3 regions of the Rhizobium sp. NLR10b genome follow, and region 3 is predicted to be linked to each of the others. Evidence: predicted binding sites of a transcription regulator. Region 3 holds the regulator's gene; each other region holds the start of a gene.
What was found. The regulator LexA, encoded in region 3, represses DNA repair genes until DNA is damaged. The targets are predictions, from matches to a motif close to TGTTCNNNNTGTGTTCNG.
Positions count from the first base shown of each region.

Region 1: the regulator LexA is predicted to act here: its motif matches at 7,431-7,448, upstream of HJB91_RS11820 (helicase-related protein).
Region 2: the regulator LexA is predicted to act here: its motif matches at 7,064-7,081, upstream of HJB91_RS18580 (putative DNA modification/repair radical SAM protein).

Region 1 covers NZ_JABDWV010000006.1:191,346-201,014, forward strand. Annotated here, with positions in the region: gene HJB91_RS11770 (transglycosylase domain-containing protein) at 101-838, shown strand; gene HJB91_RS11775 (DUF1868 domain-containing protein) at 935-1,657, shown strand; gene HJB91_RS11780 (glutathione S-transferase family protein) at 1,671-2,318, shown strand; gene rpmF (50S ribosomal protein L32) at 2,474-2,659, shown strand; gene HJB91_RS11790 (hypothetical protein) at 2,801-3,208, shown strand; gene phaR (polyhydroxyalkanoate synthesis repressor PhaR) at 3,203-3,778, opposite strand; gene HJB91_RS11800 (acetyl-CoA C-acetyltransferase) at 4,015-5,196, shown strand; gene HJB91_RS11805 (beta-ketoacyl-ACP reductase) at 5,266-5,991, shown strand; gene HJB91_RS11810 (YMGG-like glycine zipper-containing protein) at 6,370-6,630, opposite strand; gene HJB91_RS11815 (DUF3309 family protein) at 6,658-6,813, opposite strand; gene HJB91_RS11820 (helicase-related protein) at 7,611-9,669, shown strand, end outside.
Region 2 covers NZ_JABDWV010000010.1:226,406-236,074, reverse strand. Annotated here, with positions in the region: gene HJB91_RS18595 (zinc-dependent alcohol dehydrogenase family protein) at 1-658, shown strand, start outside; gene carB (carbamoyl-phosphate synthase large subunit) at 828-4,316, shown strand; gene HJB91_RS18585 (UdgX family uracil-DNA binding protein) at 4,372-5,826, opposite strand; gene HJB91_RS18580 (putative DNA modification/repair radical SAM protein) at 5,826-7,058, opposite strand; gene greA (transcription elongation factor GreA) at 7,324-7,800, shown strand; gene HJB91_RS18570 (glycosyltransferase family 4 protein) at 7,828-8,886, shown strand; gene HJB91_RS18565 (dicarboxylate/amino acid:cation symporter) at 9,107-9,669, opposite strand, start outside.
Region 3 covers NZ_JABDWV010000007.1:203,964-213,632, reverse strand. Annotated here, with positions in the region: gene kdsA (3-deoxy-8-phosphooctulonate synthase) at 1-26, opposite strand, end outside; gene HJB91_RS13780 (VOC family protein) at 23-919, opposite strand; gene lexA (transcriptional repressor LexA) at 1,115-1,834, shown strand; gene HJB91_RS13770 (ComEC/Rec2 family competence protein) at 1,815-4,247, opposite strand; gene gltA (citrate synthase) at 4,539-5,828, shown strand; gene lpxB (lipid-A-disaccharide synthase) at 5,856-7,025, opposite strand; gene HJB91_RS13755 (LpxI family protein) at 7,022-7,903, opposite strand; gene lpxA (acyl-ACP--UDP-N-acetylglucosamine O-acyltransferase) at 7,907-8,725, opposite strand; gene fabZ (3-hydroxyacyl-ACP dehydratase FabZ) at 8,722-9,189, opposite strand; gene lpxD (UDP-3-O-(3-hydroxymyristoyl)glucosamine N-acyltransferase) at 9,182-9,669, opposite strand, start outside.

The sequences.
Region 1 (9,669 bases), on a different contig from region 3:
ACGGAATTGTCGATGACTGCAGCAAGATTTCCCATGTGCTCTGGCATAAGCGCCTCACAGGCGTTATGAGAACGAGAGGGAGCGAAATGGGCTTGGGACATTGGATATAGCGCCGGAGAGAGAGGATATTGCCGACATGCCGGCCCGTCGGCGATGGTTCGAAGATCGGCCCGTGCTGAGACGCGTCGGTCTTGCCGTTCTGGCCATAGTGATCCTTCCTTACGCCCTGATCTTCCTCTACCTGCTGCCCTTCATCCATCCCGTCTCGACGCTGATGCTGCGCGATCTGGTGCTGCTGCGCGGCTATGACCGCAGATGGGTATCGTTGGACGAGGTCGCTCCGGTCCTGGTGCAATCGGTGATGATGTCCGAAGACGGTCAATATTGTTTCCACGGCGGCGTCGACTGGGCGGAGATGCGCATGCTGGTCGAGGATACGCTGAAGGGCCAGGCAACGCGCGGCGGCAGCACCATCCCGATGCAGACCGCCAAGAACCTCTTTCTCTGGAACAGCCGCTCCTTCGTGCGCAAGGCGATGGAGCTTCCGCTCGCCGTCTCCACCGATTTCGTCCTGTCGAAGCGGCGGCTGATGGAAATCTATCTCAACATCGCCGAATGGGGTCCCGGCATCTACGGCGTCGAGGCGGCGGCCCAGCATCATTTCAAGGTTCCGGCCTCGAAGCTGACGCGGCGGCAGGCGTCGCTGCTGGCTGTCTCGCTCCCGAACCCGATCGACCGCAAAGCAGGCATGCCCGGACGAGGCCTTCGCCGGCTTGCCGGCGTCATCGAGAGGCGTGCGCAGGGCTCAGGCGACTACATCAAGTGCATCTATGAATAAGATCAGAACTTGTCATTAGAAGCAGTGAACGTCATCTGACATTCTTGGTTCTGCCATATGGGCGAATGCAGTCCAATCAGAGCCCCCGAGTCGCCCATGACCGCCCCAACCTTTTCTCCCGAACTTCTCTTTTACTCGAAGACGCACAATCAAAACCCGCCCGCCCATCTCGGCAGCCGCTATGGCAAGATCGGCGGTTTCCTGCCGGAAGCCGGCAACACCATCGTCTGCCACATCGAGAAGGGGTCAAGGACCCGGGCGGTACTGATAGAGGCGCGCGAGAAATATCTAACGATGCCCGAGGCGCCGCAATTTCTCTTCACGCCGATCTCGAGCCTTCACATGACGCTTTTCGAAGGCGTCATCGAGACCAGGCGCCTGCAGGACTGCTGGCCTGCAGACCTCCCTCTCGAGACGCCGATCGACGATATGACCGATCTCATGGCGGCGCGGCTCGAATGTTTCTCGATGGCGGAGCCTTTCAAAGTCGCCGTCGTCGAAGCTCGGCCGTCGGGCCTGCTCGTCGACGGAGCGACGGAGAAGGACCGCAAGGTCATGCGCGCCTGGCGTAACGCGCTTGCCGATCTTCTCGGCTATCGCCAGCCCAACCATATGGATTACAAATTCCATGTGACCTTCGCCTATGTGATCGAGCGGCTGGAGGATGAAGCCTTGCCGCGCTGGCAGGCAATGCTCGACGAGGTGGCCGAGGATATCCGCCGCAAGGCCCCTGTTTTCGAGCTTGCGCCGCCGGCGTTCTGCGTGTTCGAGGACATGAACCATTTCCACGAACTGCTGATCTTCGATTTCGATGCCTGAATGGGAGAGGCCTATGGACAGACCGACGCTCTACATCGCCAACAAGAATTATTCTTCCTGGTCGTTCCGGCCGTGGATGGCGCTGACGAGCGCCGGCGTCGACTTCGAAGAAATCCTGATCCCTTTCGACGATGCGGGCGGCAATCCCAATATCAAGGCGATATCGCCGAGCGGCCGGGTGCCAGTCCTGCAGCACGGCGGTTTGAAGATCTGGGAATCGCTGGCGATCATCGAATATGCCGCCGAGCTTTATCCGGACGCCGGCCTTTGGCCGCGCGACCGTGCCGAACGGGCGCTCGCCCGCTCTGTTTCGATGGAAATGCTTTCAGGCTTCCGAGCCCTGCGCAATGCCTGCCCGATGAATATTCGCCGACCGAGGGGCGGGATCACATTGCCTGACGGCGTCGACGCCGACGTCAGCCGTATCGAGACGATCTGGCGAAACCTTCTGCAGAAATCCGGCGGCCCGTTTCTCTTTGGTGCGTTCAGCGGCGTGGATGCGATGTTTGCGCCCGTCGTCAACCGGTTCGACATCTATGACCTCGTCAGCCGGGAGGAGACGCTCGCCTATATGGAGACGATGAAGGCGCATCCGGCCTGGCGGAAATGGGAAGAGGCGGCCCGCGCCGAGCCCTGGATCGTGCCGGAAGACGAGGTCTGAGGCTCGAATCATCGGCTTCGCAAAAAATATGCATGGGGACTGGTCAAGGCCGCCCCTTGCATGTATAAGCGCGCAAAATTTCCGAAATCGCGACATGTCCGTTTCGGCCGCCATCTGGCCGTGGGAATGTTTTGCCCGCAAGTGGAGTAAGAAAAATGGCTGTACCGAAGAGAAAAACGAGCCCGTCCAAGCGCGGCATGCGCCGTTCGGCTGACGCGCTGAAGGCACCGACCTACGTCGAAGACAAGAATTCCGGCGAACTGCGCCGCCCGCATCATATCGACCTGAAGACCGGTATGTATCGCGGCCGCCAGGTTCTGACTCCGAAGGAAAGCGCATAATTTCCGATCCGGCTCGTCCGATCGCGAGTCTCAAGGCCGGCTTCACGCCGGCCTTTTGCATTTCGGCAAGATAATATTTGCAATCACTTGCGGTGAGACAACGGTTTGCGGCAGTATTCTTTCTCCGCTGGGAGATTGCCGATGGTAGCCGCAATGCCGCTGATGATTATTCCGTTTATTCTTTACAATCTGGCGATGCTCGGCCTGATGGGCGACGGCGGCATCGCAGCCTTGCAGCATAACATCATCGTGCTGTCGATGCTCTCGGGTGCGACCTGGAGCATGGCGCTCGGCGATCTCTTCATCGTCGTTGCGCTCATCGTGCTGTTCTTCGAAATCCTGAAAGCAACGCGAACCGGGCCCGGCAACCTCTTGAACCATATCTTGTCGATGCTGGTCTTCATCGCCTTCCTGGTCGAGTTTCTTCTCGTCCAGGGCGCCGCGACACAGGTGTTCTTCATTTTGATGACGATCGCTCTGATCGATGTGATCGGGGGTTTTGCCGTTTCGATCCGAAGCGCCGGGCGGGATGTCTCTATCGGACTATAGGTTGTCGAGCTTGTTCTGAAGGGCGCGGAGCTGTTCCTTCAGTTCGTCGATATCCTTGGCTTCGGCCTTGCGGCTTTCCTTGGCCGCCGGCGGTGTCATGAAAGGCGAGAACATCTGCATTGCCTGCTGAAACAGCTCGGTATTGCGGCGAACCTGGTCCTCGACCATCTGCATCGGCAATTGCAGGTTCTTGCCGAGCGGCGTCTCGCCGAAGGCACGGTTTACCTGTTCGCGCATCTGTGCCTGCTGTTCGCTGAAGGCGCGCATAGAATGTTCGAGGAAGCTCGGCACGACCATCTGCATCTGGTCACCATAATAGGTGATCAGCTGGCGCAGGAAGGAGATCGGGAGCAGCGTGTTGCCGGTTTTCGATTCCTGCTCGAAGATGATCTGCGTCAGCACCGAATGGGTGATATCGTCCCCGCTTTTTGCGTCCTGGACGGTAAAGTCTTCGCCCCTCTTTACCATCTCCGCCAGATCTTCCAGCGTCACATAGGTGCTGGTGCCTGTATTGTACAGGCGGCGATTGGCGTATTTCTTGATGACAATCTGACCCTCATGCTTCGCCATATCAGTCTCCTGAACCCCCGTCTGATTTATGGATCTTCCTCCACTTCAGACTGTAAACGCAAAAGAAGGCTGGTGACAATCTCTTTGTGCGTTGCGGCAAACCTTTAGCAGATCAAACGAATCGGCGTTGACTGCTGCCGCGAAAATGGCGGCGGCCGGTCTTCCCGTTTGACTTGTGCTCAAAGCTTTGCCAGTTTCCCCTTATGTAAGTGGGACGAAAAACGAGGAGCCTCCCCATGAGCAATTCATCCGTCGTCATCGCCAGCGCAGGTCGGACAGCCGTCGGCTCGTTCAACGGTGCTTTTGCAACGGTCCCCGCGCATGAACTCGGCGCGGCCGTCATCAAGGGGGCGCTCGCGCGCGCCGGCGTCGATGCCGGCGAGGTGGATGAGGTGATCCTCGGCCAGGTGCTGGCCGCGGGCGAAGGCCAGAACCCGGCCCGCCAGGCGGCGATCAAGGCCGGCCTTCCGAAGGAAACGACGGCCTGGGGCGTCAACCAGCTCTGCGGCTCGGGCCTGCGCGCAGTCGCGCTCGGCATGCAGCAGATTGCCACCGGCGACGCCAGGATCATCGTTGCCGGCGGCCAGGAATCCATGTCGATGGCGCCGCATGCCGCGCATTTGCGCAGCGGCACGAAGATGGGCGACATGAAGATGGTCGACACGATGATCAAGGACGGCCTCACCGACGCTTTTCACGGCTACCATATGGGCATCACCGCCGAGAACGTCGCACGGCAGTGGCAGCTGTCGCGCGACGACCAGGATCAGTTCGCCGTCGCCTCGCAGAATAAGGCAGAGGCGGCTCAGAAGGCCGGCCGCTTCACCGACGAGATCATTCCCTACATCATCCAGACACGGAAGGGCGACGTGACCGTCGATTCCGACGAATATATCCGCCACGGCGCGACGCTCGAGGCGATGGGCAAGCTTCGCCCCGCCTTCGACAAGGAAGGCACGGTTACCGCCGCCAATGCCTCCGGCCTCAACGACGGCGCTGCCGCCGCCGTGCTGATGAGTGAGGCGGAAGCGACCCGGCGCGGCATTCAGCCGCTTGCCCGCATCGTTTCCTGGGCAACGGCCGGCGTCGATCCGTCGATCATGGGCACCGGCCCGATCCCCGCGTCGCGCAAGGCGCTCGAAAAGGCCGGCTGGTCTGTGAACGATCTCGATCTTGTGGAGGCCAACGAGGCCTTCGCGGCACAGGCTTGCGCTGTCAGCAAGGATCTCGGCTGGGATCCGTCGATCGTCAACGTCAATGGCGGGGCGATTGCGATCGGCCATCCGATCGGCGCCTCCGGGGCGCGCATTCTCAACACGCTGCTGTTCGAGATGAAGCGGCGCGGCGCGAAGAAGGGCCTCGCCACGCTTTGCATCGGCGGCGGCATGGGCGTCGCCATGTGCTTTGAAGCACTTTAAATAGCATGCGATCCGTCATTGATTGAAATGCCGCCACGAGCGGGCGAAAACACAGAGGGGGAGCGGAACATGAGCAGAGTGGCTCTGGTCACCGGAGGTACACGCGGCATCGGCGCAGCGATATCCATGGCGCTGAAAAATGCCGGCTACAGGGTTGCGGCCACTTACGCCGGCAATGACGAGAAGGCTCATGCCTTCCACGACGTCACCGGCGTTGCGGTATTCAAATGGGATGTTTCGGACTACGCTGCCTGCGGTGAAGGGATCACCAAGGTCGAACGCGAGATCGGGCCGGTCGAGATCCTCGTCAACAATGCCGGCATCACCCGCGACGCAATGTTCCACAAGATGACGCCGCAGCAGTGGCACGAGGTGATCAACACCAACCTGACCGGTCTGTTCAACATGACGCATCAGGTCTGGAGCGGCATGCGCGACCGCGGCTTCGGCCGCATCGTCAATATCTCGTCGATCAACGGCCAGAAGGGCCAGATGGGCCAGGCGAACTATTCGGCGGCCAAGGCCGGCGATCTCGGCTTTACCAAGGCGCTTGCCCAGGAAGGGGCTGCGAAAAACATCACCGTCAATGCCATCTGCCCCGGTTATATCGGAACGGAAATGGTGCTTGCCGTGCCGGAGAAGGTACTAAATGAACGCATCATTCCGCAGATCCCGGTCGGCCGTCTCGGCGAGCCCGAAGAGATTGCCCGCTGCGTTACCTTCCTCGTCTCCGACGATGCTGGTTTCATCACCGGTTCGACGCTGACGGCCAATGGCGGGCAATTCTTCGTTTAAGATAGGACGAACGTGTGTCGATTTGCAAAGGCGCGTTGCAGAACGCGCCTTTGCTTTTGTTCGGGAGGGCAGAAGCGGTTGCCGGTGTTCCGGTCTCGATCAACCCGAATCATGGCCGGCATTCGCTGCCGCGAGCGATCTCCGCTACCAAGACAAGAGATGAGACCGCGGTTGTCAGGAAAGCCGCGGCGACGAGAATGACGACGGTGGAATTGTCGGGCGATGGCGCCTGCCCTGCGCGTACGAGGTAAATATGCGGCTAGCTAATGGGCGTTGGTGGATTTGACTTTCATGACCGATCAACGTCACGTTGACGGACGTGTCGGCAAAGAAAAACGGGCGCAGAAGCGCCCGTTGGGAGTCCGATATGTGATGCGATCAGTAACGGCAACGCGCCTCGTAGCGGCGGCCGTAGCGATCGCGATAGATGCAGTAGCCGCGGCGTTCGACCGACTGGCCGATGAGAGCGCCGGTCAGGCCGCCGGCAACGGCGCCGACTGCGGCACCGCCCCAGCTGTTGGTGACGGCACCGCCGATGACTGCACCGGTGCCGGCGCCGATCGCCGTGCCCTGCTCGGTCGCGGTGCAGGATGCGAGAGCGCCCACGAGCGCGCCGATAAGAACAATCTTCTTCATCATGTCGTAACTCCCCAGGTTAGTCGGGCTTTAGATGCGGCCCATTAGTACAAGGATAATGATAATGACCAGAACTAGCCCCAAACCGCCGGAAGGTCCATAGCCCCAGCCACGGCTATAACCCCAGTTCGGCAGGGCTCCGATCAGGAGCAGAATGAGGATAACGAGAAGTATCGTGCCAAGCATGGTGTTTTTCCTTCATTTCATCTGCAATCTGAATGGACAAGAAACACGCATTGGCGATTTTTGTTCCCGGTTGGGCGCGCGAATTAGGATGCGACGCGATTCATGGTTTGTGATCCGTCACCCCTGACAAATGGCCCGTATGGTTAAAAAGACATTGAAATACAACATGTTGCGGCGAACAAAGCAGGAAGATCACGATGTCTCCGATTCGTCGGTGATTCGTTCCGTTTTTGATCGGTCCGACGGGCAAGCGGGTCAGGCTTAAGGCTGTGTGAATTTGCTCGCCGGAAGATTAACACCGACGTGACGAGATCTTGCCGCCTGCCCCGCATCAAGCGGGCGGAACATGACGACGCCACCAGATATGGCCGTGAACGAAAGGGGAAAGCAGAGCAGTCGGCGATTCGTCGCCGATTCGTTCCGGATTTGATCGAGACGTTAATTTCGGCGGATTTTTCCCTTGGCAAAAAGCGAATGACAGACCTCCGGCAGGGTCACAAAATGCGAACCGGAGAGAGTCCCGCGATTCAGCATTTAGTAGGAAAAAGTGATTCAAAATCAATACTTAGCCGTGAACAAAAGCTGAATCAGCAGGAGTCAGCGATTCGTCTCTGATTCGTTCTCACGCTGTTCCGAATCGGAAATGCGGACCGTCCGGACGACTCGCAAAAGTCGCAATCCCCGACGCATTTTGAAATCTGCCCTTGCGTTTGCGGCAGTAGCTGTCCATGTGTTCTGTGCCTTCATCGAGATGGCAAAACTTTTCCCGGGGCGCGCCTGCCTCACTTGCATGGACCATGACTCTGACTTCGCAGCCGATGATTCTCAGCGGGCGCGGTGTGACCGCGGTGCTTGGACCAACCAATACCGGCAAGACCCATTATGCCATCGAGCGCATGGTCGCACATGGGACCGGCGTGATTGGCCTGCCACTCAGGCTTTTGGCCCGCGAGGTCTATACGCGGGTGGTGGAGAAGGTCGGCTTGCAGAACGTGGCTCTGGTCACGGGCGAAGAAAAGATTTCGCCGCCCAATGCGCGTTTTTCCGTTTGCACGGTCGAGGCGATGCCGCGGGAGACCAAAGCCGCCTTTGTCGCGATCGACGAGGTCCAGCTCGCCGGCGATCTCGAGCGTGGCCATATCTTCACCGACCGTATCCTGCACCTTCGCGGCCGGGATGAGACGCTGCTTCTGGGCGCGGGGACAATGCGGCCGATCCTGCAGCAGATCCTGCCCGGCGTCACGATCGTCGAGCGGCCACGGCTTTCGCATCTCCTTTACGCCGGGCAGAAGAAGATCACCCGGCTGCCGCAGCGCTCGGCCATCGTCGCCTTTTCCGCCGATGAGGTCTATGCCATCGCCGAGCTCATCCGCCGGCAGCGCGGCGGCGCGGCGGTCGTGCTGGGGGCGCTGAGCCCGCGCACCCGCAATGCGCAGGTCGCGCTCTATCAGGCGGGCGACGTCGAATATCTGGTGGCGACCGATGCGATCGGCATGGGCCTCAACCTCGACGTCGATCACGTCGCCTTCGCCCAGGACCGGAAATTCGACGGCTACCAGTTCCGCAACCTCAATCCGGCCGAGCTCGGCCAGATCGCCGGCCGCGCCGGGCGGCACGTGCGGGACGGCACCTTCGGTGTCACCGGCCAAGTCTCGCCCTTCGACGAGGAAGTGGTGCAGCGCATCGAGGGACATGAATTCGACAACGTCAAGGTTCTGCAGTGGCGCACGACGGAGATGGATTTCTCCTCAATTCAGTCGCTGCGCGCCAGCCTGGAGGCCGGGCCGCGCGTGCCCGGGCTGACGCGGGCGCTGCCGGCGGTCGATCAGCAGGCGCTCGAGCAGCTTTCGCGCTATCCCGAAGTGATCGATCTCGCCGACAGGCCGGCCCGCGTCGAAAAACTCTGGGAGGCTTGCGCGCTGCCCGACTACCGGCGTATCACTCCGGCCCAACATGCCGATCTTATTTCGACCCTCTTTTCCGATCTCGTGCGCTATGGCACGGTGAACGAGCAGTTTCTTGCGGAGCAGGTTCATCGCTCGGATCGAACTGATGGGGAAATTGACACGCTTTCGGCGCGAATCGCGCAGATAAGGACCTGGACCTACGTTTCGAATCGGCCCGGCTGGCTTGCCGATCCGACACATTGGCAGGAAAAGACGCGGGAAATCGAAGATCGATTGTCCGATGCGTTACATGAAAGGTTGACGAAACGCTTTGTTGATCGCAGGACATCTGTGCTCATGAAGCGCCTGAGAGAGAATGCGATGCTGGAAGCTGAAATCAGTGTGAATGGCGATGTCTTCGTTGAAGGACATCATGTAGGGCAGTTGAGCGGATTCCGTTTCACCCCGGTGGGGGGAACGGATGGACCGGATGCCAAGGCGGTTCAGGCTGCGTCGCAGAAGGCGCTCGCGCTCGAGTTCGAGGCCCGTGCGGCCCGGCTGCATGCCGCGGGCAATAGCGATCTGGCGATCGGTTCGGATGGCTTGATCCGTTGGCTCGGCGATCCCGTGGCGCGGCTTTCCGGCAGCGATCACGTCATGCGGCCGCGCGTGATCCTGCTCGCCGACGAGCAGTTGACGGGCAATGCCCGCGATCACGTCGCCGCCCGTATCGAACGTTTCGTCAATCATCACATCAGCACGGTATTGAAACCGCTCGATGATCTGTCGCGCGCCGAGGATCTGCAGGGCCTCGCCAAGGGACTTGCCTTCCAGCTGGTCGAAAATCTCGGCGTGCTCTTCCGCCGCGACGTCACCGAAGAGGTGAAGTCGCTGGATCAGGAGGCTCGCGCCTCCATGCGCCGCTACGGCGTGCGTTTCGGTGCCTATCATATCTTTGTTCCGGCCCTTC
Region 2 (9,669 bases), on a different contig from region 3:
AAGCCAGGCCTTCGCGCTGCCTGCCGATCTGGATCCGCTCCACGGCGCCTTCTGCGAGCCGCTCGCCTGCTGCATTCACGGCGTCGATCTCGCCGGGCTGCAAGCCGGCGCCTCGGTCATCGTGCTCGGTGGCGGCGTGATCGGCCTGCTCACCCTTCAGTTGGCCAGGCTCGCCGGCGCGACTCGCGTCGTGCTGGTGACGCGGAACCCTGGAAAACGCCGGCTGGCCGAAAGCCTCGGCGCCACGGCAACAGCGGATCCGGGCGACGGCGATATCATTGCCCGTCTCACCGACGCGGACGGACTGCTGCCCGGCGGCGCCGATGTCGTGTTCGAATGCGCCGGTGTCACGGATACCATGCAGCAGGCGCCCCGGCTTGCCCGCCGCGGCGGCAGCGCCGTCATTCTCGGCGTCATGCCGCAGGGAGCAAAGATCGAGATCGAGCCCTTCGACCTGCTGTTTCGCGAAGTCCGGCTGATAAGCTCCTTCGTCAACCCTTTCACCCATGGCCGCGCCGCCGATCTGATTGCCACCGGCAGGATCAAGGTCGAGCCGTTGATCTCCCGCAGGATCGGGCTCGCAGAAGCCCCGGAAGCGATCATCAATCCGGCGCGCGGCGGCGAAATCCGGGTGCTGGTCATCCCTGGACAGGAATAGCCATTCGCGCCTATTCGGATTCCTGTCGATTCCGCGATTTATGGGGTTCCGTTTGCAAAAACATTTGCCTATAAGCCGCTTCTAGCCTGAAAAGACCCAGCATGCGCAACCGACCCGGTGATCTCCACCCTGGCCGGCTTTCTGCGCAGCCAGACAACGGATATCGCCCATGCCGAAGCGCCAAGACATCAAATCGATCCTCATCATCGGCGCGGGACCGATCGTCATTGGCCAGGCTTGCGAATTCGACTATTCCGGCACCCAGGCCTGCAAGGCGCTGAAGGAGGAAGGCTACCGCGTCATCCTCGTCAATTCCAACCCTGCGACGATTATGACCGATCCGGGTCTCGCCGACGCCACTTACGTCGAGCCGATCACCCCCGAAGTTGTTGCCAAGATCATCGCCAAGGAGCGCCCGGACGCACTGCTGCCGACCATGGGCGGCCAGACGGCACTGAACACCGCTCTCTCCCTGAAACGCATGGGCGTGCTCGACCGCTACAATGTCGAGATGATCGGCGCCAAGCCCGCCGCCATCGACATGGCCGAGGACCGCGCGCTGTTCCGCGAAGCCATGGCCCGCATCGGCCTGGAAACGCCGCGCTCGATGCTGGCAAACGCCACCGACATCAAGGATCTCGACCGCAAGACGCACGAGGCCGAGCGCAGCAAACTGCGCGAAAGCCTTTCCGGCCCCGACCTCGACAAGGCGCTGGACGAGCTGGAAAACCAGTGGAACCTCGGCGAGAGCGACCGCAAGCAGCGCTACCTGAACCACGCCATGGCGATCGCCGCCCAGGCGCTCGACCATGTCGGCCTGCCGGCCATCATCCGCCCCTCCTTCACCCTCGGCGGCACCGGCGGCGGCATTGCCTACAACCGCTCGGAATTCTTCGAGATCGTCGGCGGCGGCCTCGATGCTTCGCCGACCACCGAGGTGCTGATCGAAGAATCGGTGCTCGGCTGGAAGGAGTTTGAGATGGAAGTCGTCCGCGACACGGCGGACAACTGCATCATCATCTGCTCGATCGAGAATATCGATCCGATGGGCGTCCACACAGGCGATTCCATCACTGTCGCCCCGGCGCTGACGCTGACCGACAAGGAATACCAGATCATGCGCAACGCCTCGATCGCGGTGCTGCGCGAGATCGGCGTCGAGACCGGCGGCTCGAACGTCCAGTTCGCCGTCAATCCGAAAGATGGCCGCCTCGTCGTCATCGAAATGAACCCGCGCGTCTCGCGCTCCTCGGCACTCGCTTCCAAGGCCACCGGCTTCCCGATCGCCAAGGTCGCCGCCAAGCTCGCTATCGGCTACACGCTCGACGAGTTGGAAAACGACATCACCGGCGGCGCGACGCCGGCCTCCTTCGAGCCGTCGATCGATTATGTCGTCACCAAGATCCCGCGTTTCGCCTTCGAGAAATTCCCCGGCGCCTCGCCTGTTCTGACCACGGCCATGAAGTCGGTCGGCGAAGTCATGGCGATCGGCCGCACCTTTGCCGAATCGCTGCAGAAGGCGCTGCGTGGCCTCGAGACCGGCCTGACCGGCCTCGACGAAATCGAGATTCCCGACTTCGAGGAAGGCGAGTCCAGCCAGAACGCCATCCGCGCCGCCATCGGCACGCCGACGCCGGACCGCCTGCGCATGGTCGCCCAGGCGCTGCGCCAGGGCCTTACCATCGAAGAGGTGCATGAAGGCTGCAAGATCGACCCCTGGTTCATCGCCGAGCTCAAGAACATCGTCGACATGGAAGCCCGCATCCGCGAGCACGGCCTGCCCAATGATGCTGCCAACCTCCGCATGCTGAAGGCCATGGGCTTCTCCGACGCGCGCCTGGCGACGCTGACCGGCAAGCGCCCGAAGGAAGTCGCGGAACTGCGCAACGGCCTGAACGTCCGTCCGGTTTTCAAGCGCATCGACACCTGTGCGGCCGAATTCGCTTCGCCGACCGCCTATATGTATTCGACCTACGAGACGCCCTTCGTCGGCGCCGCCCGCTCGGAAGCTTTGGTGTCCGACCGCAAGAAGGTCGTCATCCTCGGCGGCGGCCCGAACCGAATAGGTCAGGGCATCGAGTTCGACTATTGCTGCTGCCATGCCGCCTTCGCGCTGAAGGATGCCGGTTATGAAGCGATCATGATCAACTGCAACCCGGAAACCGTGTCGACCGACTACGACACGTCGGACCGCCTCTATTTCGAGCCGCTGACGGCCGAAGACGTGATCGAAATCCTGCGCGCCGAGCAGGAGAAGGGGCAAGTCGTCGGCGTCATCGTCCAGTTCGGCGGCCAGACGCCGCTGAAGCTTGCCGAGGCGCTCGAAAAGAACGGCATTCCGATCCTCGGCACCGCGCCTGATATGATCGACCTCGCCGAAGACCGCGACCGCTTCCAGAAGCTTCTGATGAAGCTCGACCTCAACCAGCCGAACAACGGCATCGCCTATTCGGTCGAGCAGGCCCGCCTCGTCGCCGCCGAAATCGGCTTCCCGCTTGTCGTTCGCCCGTCCTACGTACTCGGCGGCCGCGCCATGCAGATCCTGCATTCGGAGGGCCAGCTGCAGACCTACCTGCTGGACACGGTTCCGGAACTGGTGCCGGAGGACATCAAGCAGCGTTATCCCAACGACAAGACCGGCCAGATCAATACCCTGCTCGGCAAGAACCCGCTGCTCTTCGACAGCTACCTGACCCATGCGATCGAAGTCGACGTCGACTGCCTCTCCGACGGCACCGACGTCTATGTCGCCGGCATCATGGAGCACATCGAGGAAGCCGGCATCCATTCCGGCGACTCGGCCTGTTCGCTGCCGCCGCGCTCGTTGCCGGTCGAACTGCTCGACGAGCTGGAGCGCCAGGCGAAAGCCATGGCCAAGGCGCTCAATGTCGGCGGCCTGATGAACGTCCAGTTCGCCATCAAGGACGGCATCGTCTACGTGCTCGAGGTCAATCCGCGCGCTTCCCGCACCGTGCCCTTCGTCGCCAAGACCATCGGCGCGCCGATCGCCAAGATCGCCGCCCGTGTCATGGCCGGCGAGAAACTTGACGCCACCTTCGCCGCCTACGGGCCGAAGCCCGATCCGCGTAAGCTCACGCACATCGCCGTCAAGGAAGCCGTCTTCCCCTTCGCCCGCTTCCCCGGCGTCGACACGCTGCTCGGCCCGGAGATGCGCTCGACCGGCGAAGTGATCGGCCTCGACACCGATTTTGCACTGGCCTTCGCCAAGTCGCAGCTCGGCGCGGGCGTCGAACTGCCGCGTGACGGAACGGTTTTCGTCTCCGTGCGCGACGAGGACAAGCCGCGCGTGCTGCCGGCGATCCGCATCCTCGTCGAAGAAGGCTTCAAGGTGCTGGCAACTGGCGGCACCGCCCGCTTCCTCGGCGAAAACGGCATCACCGCCACCAAGATCAACAAGGTTCTGGAAGGCCGTCCGCATATCGAGGACGCCATCCGCAACCGCCAGGTCCAACTCGTCATCAACACCACCGACGGCAACAAGGCGATCTCGGACTCCAAGTCGCTGCGCCGTGCGACGCTGATGCAGAAGGTGCCCTATTACACGACGATGGCCGGCGCCGAAGCCGCCGCCCAGGCGATCAAGGCGCTGAAGGCCGGCAATCTCGAAGTGCGGCCGCTGCAAAGTTACTTCGCTTGAGACAGGGCAGCGCCACCGCTCGACGGGCAGTGGCGCGAACTCCACCGGAATCAATTTATCCGGCTGAGACCATAAGCCGCTGAACCTTCAGCATATCCACGCGAAACCGGGCCAGCTCCTCCGCCTTCAGTCGCTCGTCCGGAATGCGCAGCAGATAGGACGGATGCACCGTCACGAAGAGCGTGCGCCCTCCTTCGATCGCCATCGCCCTTCCCCTGACATCCTGCAGGCGCTCTTTGACATCGGTCAGCGCCGCAAGCGCCGTCGCCCCCAATGCGACAATCAGTTTCGGCTTGAGGAGCGCCATCTCGCGATCGAGCCACCAGCGGCAATGCTTCACCTCATTCATATTCGGCTTCTGATGGATGCGACGCTTGCCCCGCGGCTCGTATTTGAAATGCTTGACGGCATTGGTGACGTAGAGCCTCGAGCGGTCGATGCCCGCCTCCGATATCACCTGATCGAGAAGCCTGCCGGCGGGACCGACGAAGGGACGCCCGGAAATATCCTCCTGGTCGCCCGGCTGCTCGCCGACGAACATCACCTGCGCATCGCGCGGCCCCTCTCCGAATACCGTCCGCGTCGCATTTGCATGAAGCGGGCAGCGTGTGCAGACAGCGGCCTCCGCGCGCAGTGCTTCCAGCGTGCCCGCAGTAGCCGCTGGTTCTGCGGGGAGATTGCGCGCGGCCCGCTGCAAGCGGTCGTGAAACGGCAGCGACTGCGTCGCCTCCCGCGCCGCCATCTCCCGCACCTTGCTTTCGGCCGATGCAATCAAGCCAGGAATGAGGTCGGCCTCCGGCAGGTTCTTCCAGTATTTCTTCGGCATCTCCGCCTGCATCGCCTTCACCTTCAACCGCGCGGGGTTGAAGATGCTGGCATAGTAGGTTCGCCAGAGTTCGTCCGTGGCATCGGTGAGATTAGGCCTTTCGCATGGCTCGTCGGCAATCGTCAGCCGCTCGCCGTTCCAGGCCGCCGAGCCCTTGGGCGTGGCGATCAGCCAGTCCATGTCGCTGAAACGGCGCTGGAAAAAGGGAGCCGTGCGCCTGACGACATGATGGTCCGGCTCGAACCAGGCGAGGAATTTCCGACGACCTGCCGATACCGCGCCGACTTCCTTGAAACGGACGAAGGCCGTCATCTTGTGCGCGTCGCGCCGAATGTTCTTCGCCATCAGCCTGGCCCGCACAACATCCTCGTCGGAGGTCACCTCCAGCAGTTGCCGATCCAGCTGCAGCCTCCAGAGGAGACGGTACAGCAGAGAAAATCGCGCCGGATCGGAATGGCAGAGGACGGTCTCAGCAAGCTCGATGAAAGCGGGCGGCACCGTCATCGGCTTACGCGTTGTCGCAGGCGCTGGCGGCATGGCGTCCCGTTGAAACGACAGATCGGCCTCGGCGCTTTTTTCGCGCCAGTCGATCTCCTCGGGCAAGATGCCGGCTGCCGCCAAAACGCGTGCGGCATCGCGCCATTCGCCAAGATCTCCACGTCCTGCAAGCACGACCCGGCGCATCACAGCAAGGACAATTGTTCATGCTGCGGCTCGAACACGGCGCGCAGGTCCGGGCGGTCGACCAGCCGTCGCGGCGACCAGCCTTCCGCGGAGATGAAGGATTGGACTTTCTTGATCGAAACTCCGAGTCGGGAGAGATCATCAAGCCGCAGGCGACGAAAACGGCGCGCAGAGACGATCGCTTTCACGGTTTTGGTGCCGAGGCCCGGCACACGCAGCAACCGCTCGCGCTCGGCCTTGTTGATGTCGACGGGAAATTCGCCCCGGTTGGCAAGCGCCCAGGCAAGCTTCGGATCGAGATTGAGATCGAGCATGCCGTCCGCCTGGTTCGCAGTAATCTCCTCGATGCCGAAACCGTAGAACCGATAGAGCCAGTCGGCCTGGTAAAGCCGATGCTCGCGCATCAGCGGCGGCTTGATCAGCGGCAGGTTTTTCGAGGAGTCCGGGATGGGGCTGAAGGCGGAGTAATAGACGCGCCTCAGGCCATAGCTGCTGTAGAGCCGGCCGCTGCTCGCCAGAATAGTCGCGTCATTGGCCCCATCCGCCCCGACGATCATCTGCGTGCTCTGGCCGGCTGGCACGAAACGCTGGCGTTTCCCGGTCTTAAGCGTCGGTTCATCGGCAGCCTCGATCTTCGACCTGATATCCGCCATCGATCGTCTGATATTGACGGGCTTCTTTTCCGGCGCGAAACGGGAAATCCCGCTGTCGGTCGGCAGCTCGATATTGAGCGACAGCCGATCGGCATGAAGCCCCGCCTCCTCGATCAGATGCGGCGACGCCTCGGGGATCGCTTTCAGATGGATATAGCCGCGGAAATTATGCGTCACCCGCAGCTCGCGGACGATGCCGACCATCTCCTCCATCGTGTAATCGGAAGAGCGAATGATGCCGGAGGAAAGGAAGAGGCCTTCGATATAGTTGCGTCGGTAGAATTCGAGCGTCAGCCAGACGACTTCCTCCGTCGTGAAGCGTGCGCGCTCGACATTGCTGGAGGAGCGATTGACGCAATAGGCACAGTCGTAGATGCAGAAATTGGTGAGCAGGATCTTCAGAAGCGAAATGCACCGTCCATCCGGAGCATAGGCATGGCAGATGCCGGATCCCTCGGTCGAACCCAGTCCGCCGCTTGCGCTCGAATCGCGTTTCACCGTGCCGCTGGAGGCACAGGAAGCATCGTATTTTGCGGCATCGGAAAGGATGGCCAAACGTTCGGTTAGCGACTTCTTCATTAGTATGTTCACTATATGTTCCATGGCGCAAAGTCAATCCCGGCGCGGCTGCCGCTCCCCCGTTTGGCACGCATCACCCGACGTACCAGCGGGTATGCGTTTCATTTATGCGAATTTTCTGGAAATCAGCCGTGGCGATCTGCTATAAGCATGCAACTATGATTGTGGCACGGTTCCGAAGTTCCTCTTCGGGACCTGTTTTCTTTTGTGTGTGCCTGACTGTGCTGACGCAAGACGGCGGCCGCAAGGAGTGAAGGACAGAAAAATGGTTGATAAGGTACCGATGACACAGGGTGGTTTCGTCAAGCTGCAGGAAGAGCTGCGCTGGCGTCAGCAGGAGGAGCGCCCCCGAATCATCGAGGCGATCGCCGAAGCCCGTGCTCATGGCGACCTTTCCGAAAATGCCGAATACCATGCCGCCAAGGAAGCCCAGAGCCACAATGAGGGCCGCATCACCGAGCTGGAAGACCTGACGGCCCGCGCCGAGGTCATCGACCTCACGAAAATGTCCGGCGACAAGATCAAGTTCGGCGCCAAGGTGAAGCTCGTTGACGAGGACACCGAGGAAGAAAAGACCTACCAGATCGTTGGCGACCAGGAAGCCGACGTCAAGGCCGGCCGCATCTCCATCTCCTCCCCGATCGCCCGTGCGCTGATCGGCAAGGAAGTCGGCGATTCCATCGAGGTCAATGCGCCGGGCGGCTCCAAGGCCTACGAAATCCTACAGGTTTCCTGGGGCTGATCGCCCGTCAGACACGAGACCCATTCCTTGCCGGATATTCGTGACGTCGAGATCATCGCGCCCAACTTCAAGCGCCGGCTCTCCGGCGTCACGTCGACCATCGTTCAGCTCATCCCATGCCAGATCTGGCTTGGGATGCGCATAGCGACGCTCGGCCCCGGCCTGCCGGAGGGCTTGGCCAAACTGAGATGGGCGCAGCTTTTCGGGCTGTGGCGTCCGCCGGCCAGGCGACGTCACCGCGTCTGGCACGCCCGCCGCAACAATGAGATGGCCGTCGGCATCCTGCTTCGCCATGTCCTGCGCATGCCGCTGAAGCTGCTCTTCACTTCGGCGGCGCAACGCCGTCACACCGCCTATACGAAATGGCTGATCCGCCGCATGGACGCGGTGATCGCGACCAGTGACCGCTCAGGCTCCTTCCTCGAAGTGCCTCACACTGTCATCCAGCACGGCGTCGACCTTTCTCTCTTTCACCCACCGGAAACCGCCGACGACGGCATAACCGCGACCGGCCTGCCCGGCCGCTATCTCGTCGGCTGCTTCGGCCGCGTGCGCCATCAGAAAGGCACCGATCTATTCGTTAAGGCGATGATCGAGCTCTTGCCGCAGCATCCGGAATGGACAGCCGTCGTCTCCGGCCGCGTGACGGCCGAGCACACCGCCTTCGCCGAAAAGCTCAAGGCCGATGTCGCCGCCGCCGGGCTCACCGACCGCATCCTGTTTCTCGGCGAAGTGCCTGATATCAAGGTCTGGTATCGCCGCCTGACGCTCTACGTCGCCCCTTCCCGCAACGAGGGTTTCGGCTTGACGCCGCTCGAAGCCATGGCCTCGCGGACGGCCGTAGTGGCATCGGATGCGGGCGCCTATGCCGAACTCATCGCCGAGGGCGAGACCGGTTCGGTCGTGGCTGCAGGCGATGGCGAAGCGCTGACGCGGGCAATCGCCCCCTATATCGCAGATCCGGCGCTGGCGATCGTGCATGGCGAGAATGCATTGCGTCATGTCCGGGCGAATTTCGCGCTGGAGAAGGAAGCAAAAGCGATTGGCGCTGTTTACGATCGCCTTCTCGGCGACAACAGTGGTTAAAGCCGAAACGGGAAACTGCCTGCTGAAAAAGCCGGCCAACTTCTCCTTCGTCATGCTCAGGCTTCCCGACCATCTGCCTCCGTTTGATAGGGCAGCAGATCCTTCGGCACAACAAGGCCGAGGATGACGTCGACTAGAGAACGAGAGTTATCAACGAGCGAACGGCCCATCGGATGACGGGCCGCTGCAAATATCCAAGAATGGCGAACAGGTCGGCCTGTTATTCCGCCGGCTGAAGTCCGGCAGCCGGAGCGCCCTGTTCTGCCTGGCCGCCCAGCGCTCTGGCGAGCTGCGCCGTATCCAGCTCGTTTTCCCAACGGGCAACGACGATCGTCGCGACCGCATTGCCGACGAGGTTGGTCAGCGCCCGGCACTCCGACATGAAGCGATCGATGCCGAGGATGAGCGCCATGCCGGCGACCGGCACGGAGGGCACGACGGAGAGCGTCGCGGCAAGGGTGATGAAGCCGGCGCCGGTGATGCCGGCAGCACCCTTGGAGCTCAGCATCGCTACCAGCAGCAGCAGGATCTGGTCACCCCAGGAGAGATTGATGCCGGTCGCCTGGGCAATGAAGAGGGCTGCCAGCGTCATGTAGATATTGGTGCCGTCGAGGTTGAAGGAATAGCCGGTGGGGATGACGAGGCCGACGACCGAGCGCTTGCAGCCGGCCTTTTCCATCTTGTTCATCAGTCCCGGAAGTGCGGCTTCGGAAGACGAGGTGCCGAGAACCAGCAGCAATTCTTCCTTGATGTAGCGCAGCAGCGCCAGGATCGAGAAGCCGT
Region 3 (9,669 bases):
ACTTCGGAATTCGTGTCGGTGCTCATCGTGTTTCCTCGAAGGCGAAGAGCGCACCCTGCCCGGGCGTAGACTTCACCAGAATGCGATTGTTCTTGCGCGTGAATGTGATCCCGTTAGCACCCAAATGCGCTTCTGTCACGGCAAGATCGGCGACGGTGAAGAGGATTACCCGGCCGCGCAGACCACGATCGGCGGATGAGACGGCAAGCTCGAAATAGGCCTCCAGCCCTTCGGGCGTCATCAGGCTGATCTTCGCATTTGATGCCGCGATATTCACGCCGAAACCGGTTTTCTCCGCCGCCGCCTGCCCTATCGCAAGTCCGACGAAGGCGGCGAATGCCGCCGGGTCCGGCGCACAAAGCGCGATCTCGGCAATGCCGATCACGCCATTGGCATGCGTCTCCAGCGCGGCGCGATCTGTCGGGAAGGAATTGATGCGCTGGCAGGTAAAGAGAAAGAAATCGGGTGCGCGCAGATCAGCTGCAAAGGCCAGCTTGAAGCTGCCGACGGTCTCCGAACCATCCGGCATCCGCATCGGCCGGCTGAATTGCAACATCTCGCCGGCGCTCGCGCCGTTGCTGACAAAGCGCTTATGATCGAGGCCGGCATCCTCGCTGAGGAAGGCCAGCGCAGACAATCCCTCCTCGCCGCAGCGGAAGCGGAAGGCGCGATTGCGGGCGATGAAGACATTGCCGTGGCGGGCCGCTGCCTCGCTCTCCTCGACGCTCGCCACGCCAAGCGGCTCCAGATAGGTCTTGTCGGCGAAAAAGACGCAGGCATTCTCCGTTCCGAAGGGATGGCGCCCATCGGCGGCGACGGTGAAACCGAGCTTGCCGAGCCTCTCACGCGCCAGATCGATATTGACCACCGGCAGCACGACGTGATCCAGCGGATGCGACTTGGCGGAATGCGCGTTCATGATATCCTCCTGAAAGGGGCAAAGATGTGCGACAGCCCCTCCCCGAATGCAAGCGATGTGCGCCAATCCCGTCGAATGAAATTAAAAATCTCGACGAGTTGGCCCGAAGTTTTACGGAAATTTAGCTACTTGCGGAACACATATGGAACATATAGTGTCTGTTCTGGATTTGTTTCAATCAGGGGTCTGACGTCGATGCTCACGCGCAAACAACAGGAGCTTCTCCTTTTCATTCATGAGCGCATGAAGGAATCCGGCGTCCCTCCCTCCTTCGACGAAATGAAGGATGCCCTGGATCTCGCCTCGAAATCCGGCATTCACCGCCTGATCACGGCGCTCGAGGAGCGCGGCTTCATTCGCCGGCTACCGAATCGCGCCCGGGCGCTTGAAGTGATCAAGCTTCCGGAGGCCTATAACCCCAGCCTGCAACAGCGCCGCGGTTTTTCGCCGAGCGTCATCGAGGGCAGCCTCGGCAAACCCCAGCCGGTCGCCGCCCCCGCTGCCGCAAAGCCGGTCGCCGACAACGGCAACTCTGTCTCCGTGCCGGTCATGGGAAGAATCGCCGCCGGCGTTCCGATCTCGGCGATCCAGAACAACACGCATGACATCATCATTCCCGCGGACATGCTTGGCTCCGGTGAGCACTACGCGCTGGAGGTCAAGGGCGATTCGATGATCGACGCCGGCATCTTCGACGGCGACACCGTGATCATCCGCAACGGCAGCACCGCAAGTCCCGGCGACATCGTCGTTGCCCTCGTCGACGACGAGGAAGCAACGCTGAAACGCTTCCGCCGGAAGGGCGCCTCGATCGCGTTGGAAGCCGCCAACCCGGCTTACGAGACCCGGATTTTCGGGCCGGACCGCGTCAAGGTGCAGGGCAAGCTCGTCGGCCTCATTCGCCGTTATCACTGACAGCAGCCGGACCGGATTCGGTAAAACTGTCTTTGCGCCAATCATAGGCGCGATGGCGCATCCATGGCCGCGATAGCGCCTCGAATGCGGTTGCGACCTGCAGGCCGGCATCGGCGAAGCGCAATTCGACGGAACCGGTCCTGCGGAGCGTCTCGCCGGTGAAGAGCGTCCCGCCTGAACGGCAGCTGTTGAAACGCAGGCGGACTGAGGTCACGACGATATCGGCCGTATCGCAGGCCGGGCCGAGATAGGCGGCATTGTCGATGACGGTGACGATATGGCCATTGCCGAGTCGTGATGTGCACCACGCCTTCTTGACGCAGGAAAACCGGTTTGCTTCACCGCCTGCTGCGGCTGCCCGCATCGCTGCGCTCGCTTCGTTCTGCTGATCGCGGGAAAGCCTGACTCGGCGGTCTTCTCCTTCCGGCGGGATAGCCGGACCATCCAGCATCTTCGGTGGAACATGTGTCGGCAGGACCAGCGCTCGCTGCCACTGGTCGAAGATGAAATCCGGCGGGTTTTCACGGTTGGACGCGATTGCCTCAGCCGCAACGACCGCAACCAGACCACCATCCTCCGAAATCACCAGATCCGGCGGGCGGGGAGCCGGCAGCAGCAGTACGGTGAGTGTCGAGACGGCGATGATGGATGTGCCGACATGGCGCAGCCGGGTGCGCAGCAGCGTCAGCAGCAGAAAGCCTGCCACCGCCACTGCGAAATACCAGGCGGGCAAGCGGCCGATGCCGATATCGCCGCCCCAGCCGGACACCGTCTTGGCAACCGCAATCACCAGATCGAGGCCGAATCCGACCGCCGTCCAGAGCGGAGCATCCAGCCCGAAGGGCATGAGCAGCATCGCCAGCAGCCCGGCCGGCATGACGATGAAGGAGATGATCGGCATCGTCGCAAGGTTTGCCGGCAGGCCGTAAGCCGTCAGGCGATGAAAATGCTCGATCGAAAACAGGGCGGTGGAAAAACCGCCGATCAGCGAGGTCAGGAAGACGCCGCCGAAGAAACCGGCGACGACAACCACCGGCCTGATGATCGGCAATTTCAGGAAAGCGTTTTCACGGACACGCCTGTCCTTCCACAGCTGATAGCCCGATACCAAAGCCAATGTCGCGGCAAAGGACATCTGAAAGCTCGGTCCCAATACTTCCGAAGGTGAAATGGCGATGATGATGAGCGCAGAGAGAACGACATTGCGCAGGCTGATCGACGGCCGATCGAAGAAGACGGCAATCAGCATGATGGTCATCATGATAAAAGCGCGCTCGGCCGAAACCCCGAAACCGGAGATCAGGTAATAGGCGGTGACGGCCATGAGCGCACCGGCGGCGGCGATCTTCTTTGTCGGATAGGCTTGGGCGACGCCGGGAAAGAGGCAGAGCAGCATGCGGAAGCCGACGAAGAAGATGCCGGCCGACAGCGCCATGTTGAGGCCCGAGATCGCGACGATATGGGCAAGGCCGGACTGGCGCAGCGCCTCCGTCGTCGTCTTCGAGATGGCGCGCCGTTCATCCGTCACCAGAGCAGCGGCAAAAGCGCCGGTATCGCCGGGCAGGATCGATCTTATGCGGTCGCCGATGCTGCTGCGCAGCCGGTAGAGCCATTCGAACAGAGCGTCCGACGTCGAGCTGGCCGCCTGCGGGCCTGCCTCCAAGTCGAGTTTCTCCGGCGCACCATAGAAGAAACCGTTGGCACCGATGCCGTCGAAATAGGCACCGAAGGAGAAATCGTTGAGCGCGGGAAGTGCGGGGCCCGCCGGCGGTGTCAGCCGTGCCTTGCCGGTGATGATGTCGCCGATTTCGAAAGGCGCATCGGCGCCCCGGACGATCGCGGTGATGCGTCTCGGCGGCCGTTTCAGCTCCGGAGCCTCGGTGCCTGTGACGGCAAGAATGTAGCGCCAGCGCCCGCGGCCGTCCCCTTCCCGCCGTTCGACACGGCCGGTCACCGTCGTCGTCACGGATGAATCGAGGATCACCGTCGAAGCCCGCCAGCTCTCAAACTGAGCCGAGAGCATGCCGCCGGCGAAAAGTGCCAGCGCCATCAAACTTGCGCGCAAGGCCGGCCGGCTGGGACCGGTGAGGAAAACCGCGGCCGCCGACACCAGCAAGCAGAGCAGCGATGGAACGAGGGGCAAATCCGATGCCGCAAGAAACCAGAAGGCCGAGCCGGCTCCGAGGAAGACCGGCGAGAACAGCAGCATTCGGCCATAATCGGCCTCTTCGCCCAGCATGTAGGCTCCGGCAGGCAGCGATTGCCGGGCGGCGGCCAGCAGCCGATGACGCAACGGGGTCTGCGACTGCGTCCTTACCGATTGAGTCACCACCGCAGGCGCAGGAAAATTCGGCGGATCGGCAAGGCCGGCGCCCACTTGCGGCCGCAATTCGGCTGTCGTCTGTTCCTGCATGCGCCGCCCAAAATGACCCCCGCGAAGTCGCCAGAATGCAACCTTCACGCAAATCCGGCAAGAATAATCGGTTGAAATACGAAGGAAAAACCAAAGGAGCAAAAGGCAAGTCGAATCATCGGCTTCCGTTATGCGTGCGGCTCATCGCTGCGGTGCCTAAAAGGTGATGCCGCAATGCACAAAATGCCATCACGGTAACTTGGCATTAGCGTCACGATCATATAGCTATCGGAAAGGACGCTTAACCCCTATGGCGCTTTTGTGGCGCCACCGACATTTCGGAGGATCAGCATGACGGATCAAAGCGCTACAATAAAAATCGGTGACAAATCAGTCGACCTCGCCGTTAAAAGCGGCACGATCGGCCCGAGCGTCATCGACATCGGTGCCCTCTACAAAAACACCGCTTCCTTCACTTACGATCCGGGCTTCACCTCGACCGCATCCTGTGAATCCAAAATCACCTATATCGACGGTGACGAAGGTGTGCTGCTGCACCGCGGCTATCCAATCGAGCAGCTTGCCGAGCACGGCGACTTCCTCGAGGTCTGCTACCTCCTGCTCTACGGCGAACTGCCGACGGCCGCGCAGAAGAAGGACTTCGACTATCGCGTCACGCACCACACGATGGTGCATGAGCAGATGAGCCGCTTCTTCACCGGCTTCCGCCGTGATGCGCATCCGATGGCTGTGATGTGCGGCTGTGTCGGCGCCCTGTCGGCCTTCTATCACGACTCCACAGACATCACCGATCCGCACCAGCGCATGGTCGCCAGCCTGCGCATGATCGCCAAGATGCCGACGCTTGCCGCTATGGCCTACAAGTATCATATCGGCCAGCCCTTCGTTTACCCGAAGAACGACCTCGACTATGCGTCGAACTTCCTGCGCATGTGCTTTGCCGTCCCCTGCGAGGAATATGTGGTCAATCCGGTGCTTGCCCGCGCCATGGACCGCATCTTCATCCTGCATGCCGATCACGAGCAGAACGCTTCGACCTCGACCGTCCGTCTCGCCGGTTCGTCGGGCGCCAACCCGTTCGCCTGCATCGCCGCCGGCATCGCCTGCCTCTGGGGCCCCGCCCATGGCGGCGCCAACGAAGCGGCTCTCAACATGCTGACGGAAATCGGCACGGTCGACCACATTCCGGAATATATTGCCCGCGCCAAGGACAAGAACGATCCGTTCCGGCTGATGGGCTTCGGCCACCGCGTCTATAAGAACTACGATCCGCGCGCCAAGATCATGCAGAAGACGACGCATGAAGTGCTTGGCGAACTCGGCATCAAGGACGATCCGTTGCTGGAAGTTGCGATGGAGCTGGAGCGCATCGCGCTCACCGACGAATATTTCATCGAGAAGAAGCTCTATCCCAATATCGACTTCTATTCCGGCATTACGCTGAAGGCGCTGGGCTTCCCCACCACCATGTTCACCGTGCTCTTCGCGCTTGCCCGCACCGTCGGCTGGATCGCCCAGTGGAACGAGATGATCGAGGATCCGGAACAGCGCATCGGCCGTCCGCGCCAGCTATATGTCGGTGAACCGAAGCGCGACTACATCCCGGTTTCGAAGCGCTGATCGCTTCAGAGCTCAAAAGAAACCCGGTCAGGAATGGCCGGGTTTTTTCTTGTTCAAAACGTCGAGAAGGATTTCGGCAGCCTGTTCGCCGGGCGGCTTTTCCGTCTGCATGCGCTGCCAGATGAGCTCGTAGCCTTCCTTCATCGCCTTAAGCTGATAGGTGTCGGCCGACAGCCTTTCCATCCAGCGCGCAAGGCTTGCGCCGCGAACGACATCGTTCAGATATTCCGGCACGACCGGGTAATCCGCGATCAGGTTCGGCAGCGCGCCGGTCCAGGTCTTGATGCCCGATGTCAGCATGCGCATGATCCAGTCGACCTTGTAGGCGGAGACGACGGGAACGTCGGCAAGGGCGAGTTCGAGAATAACGGTTCCGGACGCCGCCATGGCCGCATCGGCCTCGGCAAAGGCCTTCCATTTTGCTTGCGCGCCGACGACGATCTCTGGCTTTACCGCCCACGCCGCCGTGATTTCGCGGACAAGCGCTTGCCTGTGCGTCACCGTCGGCAGAATGAAGCGTGTCGGCCCATTGCGGGCGACGATTTCATTCGCGGCGATCTCGAAGTAAGGCAGAAGCTTCTGGATCTCGGAGGAGCGCGAGCCGGGAAGAAGCAGGATCGGAGCGTTACCTGGCTGCCTTCCCAGGCGCAGGCGACGTGTCTCCAGCAGCGCTGGGTCGGCGACCAGACGATGCCCGACGTATGTCGTCGCCGGCCCATTGAGGCGCTGCATGGCTGCCGGTTCAAAGGGCAGGACGGCAAGCACGTGATCGACATAGGCGAGCATGCGCGTGGCGCGATATTCCTTCCAGGCCCAGACGCTCGGACAGACGTAATTGACGACCGGCAGATCGGGCAACGCGGTGCGCACGCGCTTGGCGACGCGATGGGTGAAATCGGGACTGTCGATGATGACAAGAATATCCGGCTTTGCGGCGACGATCTCAGCCGTGGTTTGACGGATCAGGCCAAACAGCCTTGGCAGCCGGCTCAGCACCTGGGTGATGCCCATGATCGACAGCTCGGAAAAATCGAACAGGGATTTCAACCCCTCCGCCTGCAGCCCCTCGCCGCCAACGCCGACAAGCTCCACCGGCCCGCTGTAAATCCGCTTCAGCGCCGCGATGAGATCGGCGCCAAGCAGATCGCCCGACACTTCCCCGGCAATGACGGCGATCTTCAGCGGCGCTCCGTTCATTCGAGCCCCCATGCCGGCAGACCACGATCGATGCCGCAGACGAACAACCCAGCCTCGTCGGCGGCGCTGATGACCGCGGTCCGATCAAGCACCAGCGAGCGACCGGCCTCGATTGCGATGCCGGCAAGGCCGGCTTTCGCAGCGTTCAGGATTGTGGCAACGCCGATCGCCGGCAGGTCAGCGCGAATGTCCTGTTGCGGCTTGCAGAGCTTGACGAGCACGCCGCGGCGGCGCGGCGAAATCCGTCCGGCGGTCCTGAGGCCGGCAACACGGTCCAGCATCTCATCTGTGCCCTCAAGTCCTTCCAGCGCGACAACGCGCCCGCCGATGCTGACTGCACCCTGCCCGACATCCAGCCGGCCAAGCGTCTCGGCGGCATCGGCGGCTCGGCTGATATCTCGCCGGTCTTCCTCGCCGGGGGCGGCGGCACCAAGCGGGCCAACGGAAGCGAGCAGGTCGGGGGCGATCTCGTGGGCGCCGACGACCCGCCGCCCGTTCCCCTCGATCAACCGGATCACCATCTGCAGAACCGTATCGTCGCCGCCTGAGAGCAATGTGCGAATGGCGGCCGGGACCTTCATCAGAATGCGCAACGTCGGGCGCACCTCGCGCCATTCCGGCCGGCGGCGCACACTTCCCGACATCACCACACGTCCGACGCCATATCGGTTGAAGAGGCCCTCAAGGGCGGCGAAATCGCCGATGCCGATAACGGCGTGATCATAGCCTTCCCAACGTGGATCACTTTCGTCCTTCAGCGCGACGATAACGGGATTTTCGCCAGCCGCGCGCGCGGCTTCGGCGACATAGCAAGGCAGAAGGCCACCGCCGGCGATGATCGCCAACCGGCCCGCAGCGGTGTCGCCTGTTAAAGCCACGGACTAGCCCTTCTGCCCCCGGGTCGGCGAGGACAGTGCGCGGTCGCTGTCGGCTGCAATGAAGTCGAGGATCTGCACCACCTGCTCGCAATCGGCATATTCCTCACGGATCGCGGCGGCGTTTTCGCGCACGGAGCCCGTTCCTTCGAAGATCGCCTTGTAGGCGCGGCGCACCCGGTGGATGACGGCGCGGTCGATGCCGGCCCGCGTCATGCCGACGACGTTGAGGCCGCCCAGCAGACCTGGATTACCGTTCAGCATGCCATAGGGAATGACATCGTAACTCACCGCCGACAGGCCGCCGACGAAGGCGTGGCGGCCGACGCGGGTGAACTGGTGAACAGCCGAGCCGCCGCCCAGGATAACGCGATCCTCGATGACGACATGGCCGGCGAGCATGACGTTGTTCGACATGATCACATGGTTGCCGACCCGGCAGTCGTGCGCGACGTGGGAATTGGCAAGGAAAAGGTTGTTGTCGCCAACGATCGTCTGGCCGCCGAAATCGGCCGTGCCGGTGTTCATCGTCACACCTTCGCGGATCGTGCAATTGGCGCCGACCGTCAGCGTCGTTTCCTCGCCGCCGTGGTGCACGCTCTGCGGATCACCGCCGACCACGGCCATCGGAAAGATGCGCGTGCCTTTGCCGATCACGGTGCGGCCGTTGACGACCGCATGCGCCAGGAGCTCGACATTCGCATGCAGGACAACATGCGGCCCGACATGGCAGAAAGGACCGATTTTGACGCCCTCGCCGATGGTAGCTCCGTCTTCGACGACAGCCATCGGATGAATACGGGCGCTTTCGGCGATATTGCTCATGCCTGATCCTTACGAACGATCATCGCGCCGATATCGGCTTCGGCGACAAGTGCGCCGTCGACCTTGGCGTCGCAATGGAATTTCCAGATATTGCCACGCTGCTTGTGCTTCTTCACGTGGAATTCGACGCGGTCGCCGGGCACGACCGGCTTGCGGAAGCGCGCATTCTCGATGGTCATGAAGTAGACGAGGTTGCCGGTCTGCCCTTCCTTCTTGGCGCAGATGGCGCCCGCCGTCTGCGCCATGCCCTCGATCAGCAAAACCCCGGGCATGATCGGCGCTTCGGGAAAATGGCCGGTGAAATGCGGCTCGTTCACCGTGACGTTCTTGATGCCGATCGCCGCGTTGTCGCCGTCGATCTCGATGATCTTGTCGACCATGAGAAACGGATAGCGATGCGGCAGCAGCTTCATGATTTCGGAAATATCAGCCGAAGAAAGCGTCGTCGTGGCTTCCTCAGTCATCTTGCTTGCCTCCAGGGTTCCTCCCGCGCAACTTGGACTTCGACACCTGTTGCGCGGCCTCTCTCAGATAGTCTTTTAGCGGACGTGCAGGGACACCGCCATATTGTCCGCCGGCGGCAAGGTCGGTCATGATACCGCTTTTGGCAGCGATCTGCACGCCGTCACCGATCGTCACATGCCCCTTGATTCCCACCTGGCCGCCGATCTGCACGCCATTGCCGATCTTCGTGCTGCCGGCGATGCCGACCTGCGAAACGATGGCGCAATGGCGGCCGATCTGGACGTTGTGGCCAATCTGGACCTGATTGTCGATTTTTGTCCCCTGGCCGATCACAGTGTCGTCCATGGCGCCGCGGTCGACGGTGGTGTTGGCGCCGATCTCGACATTGTCCTGGATAATCACCCGGCCGATCTGAACGATCTTGATCATGCCGCGCGGCCCCGGTGCATAACCAAAACCATCCTGGCCGATCCGAACGC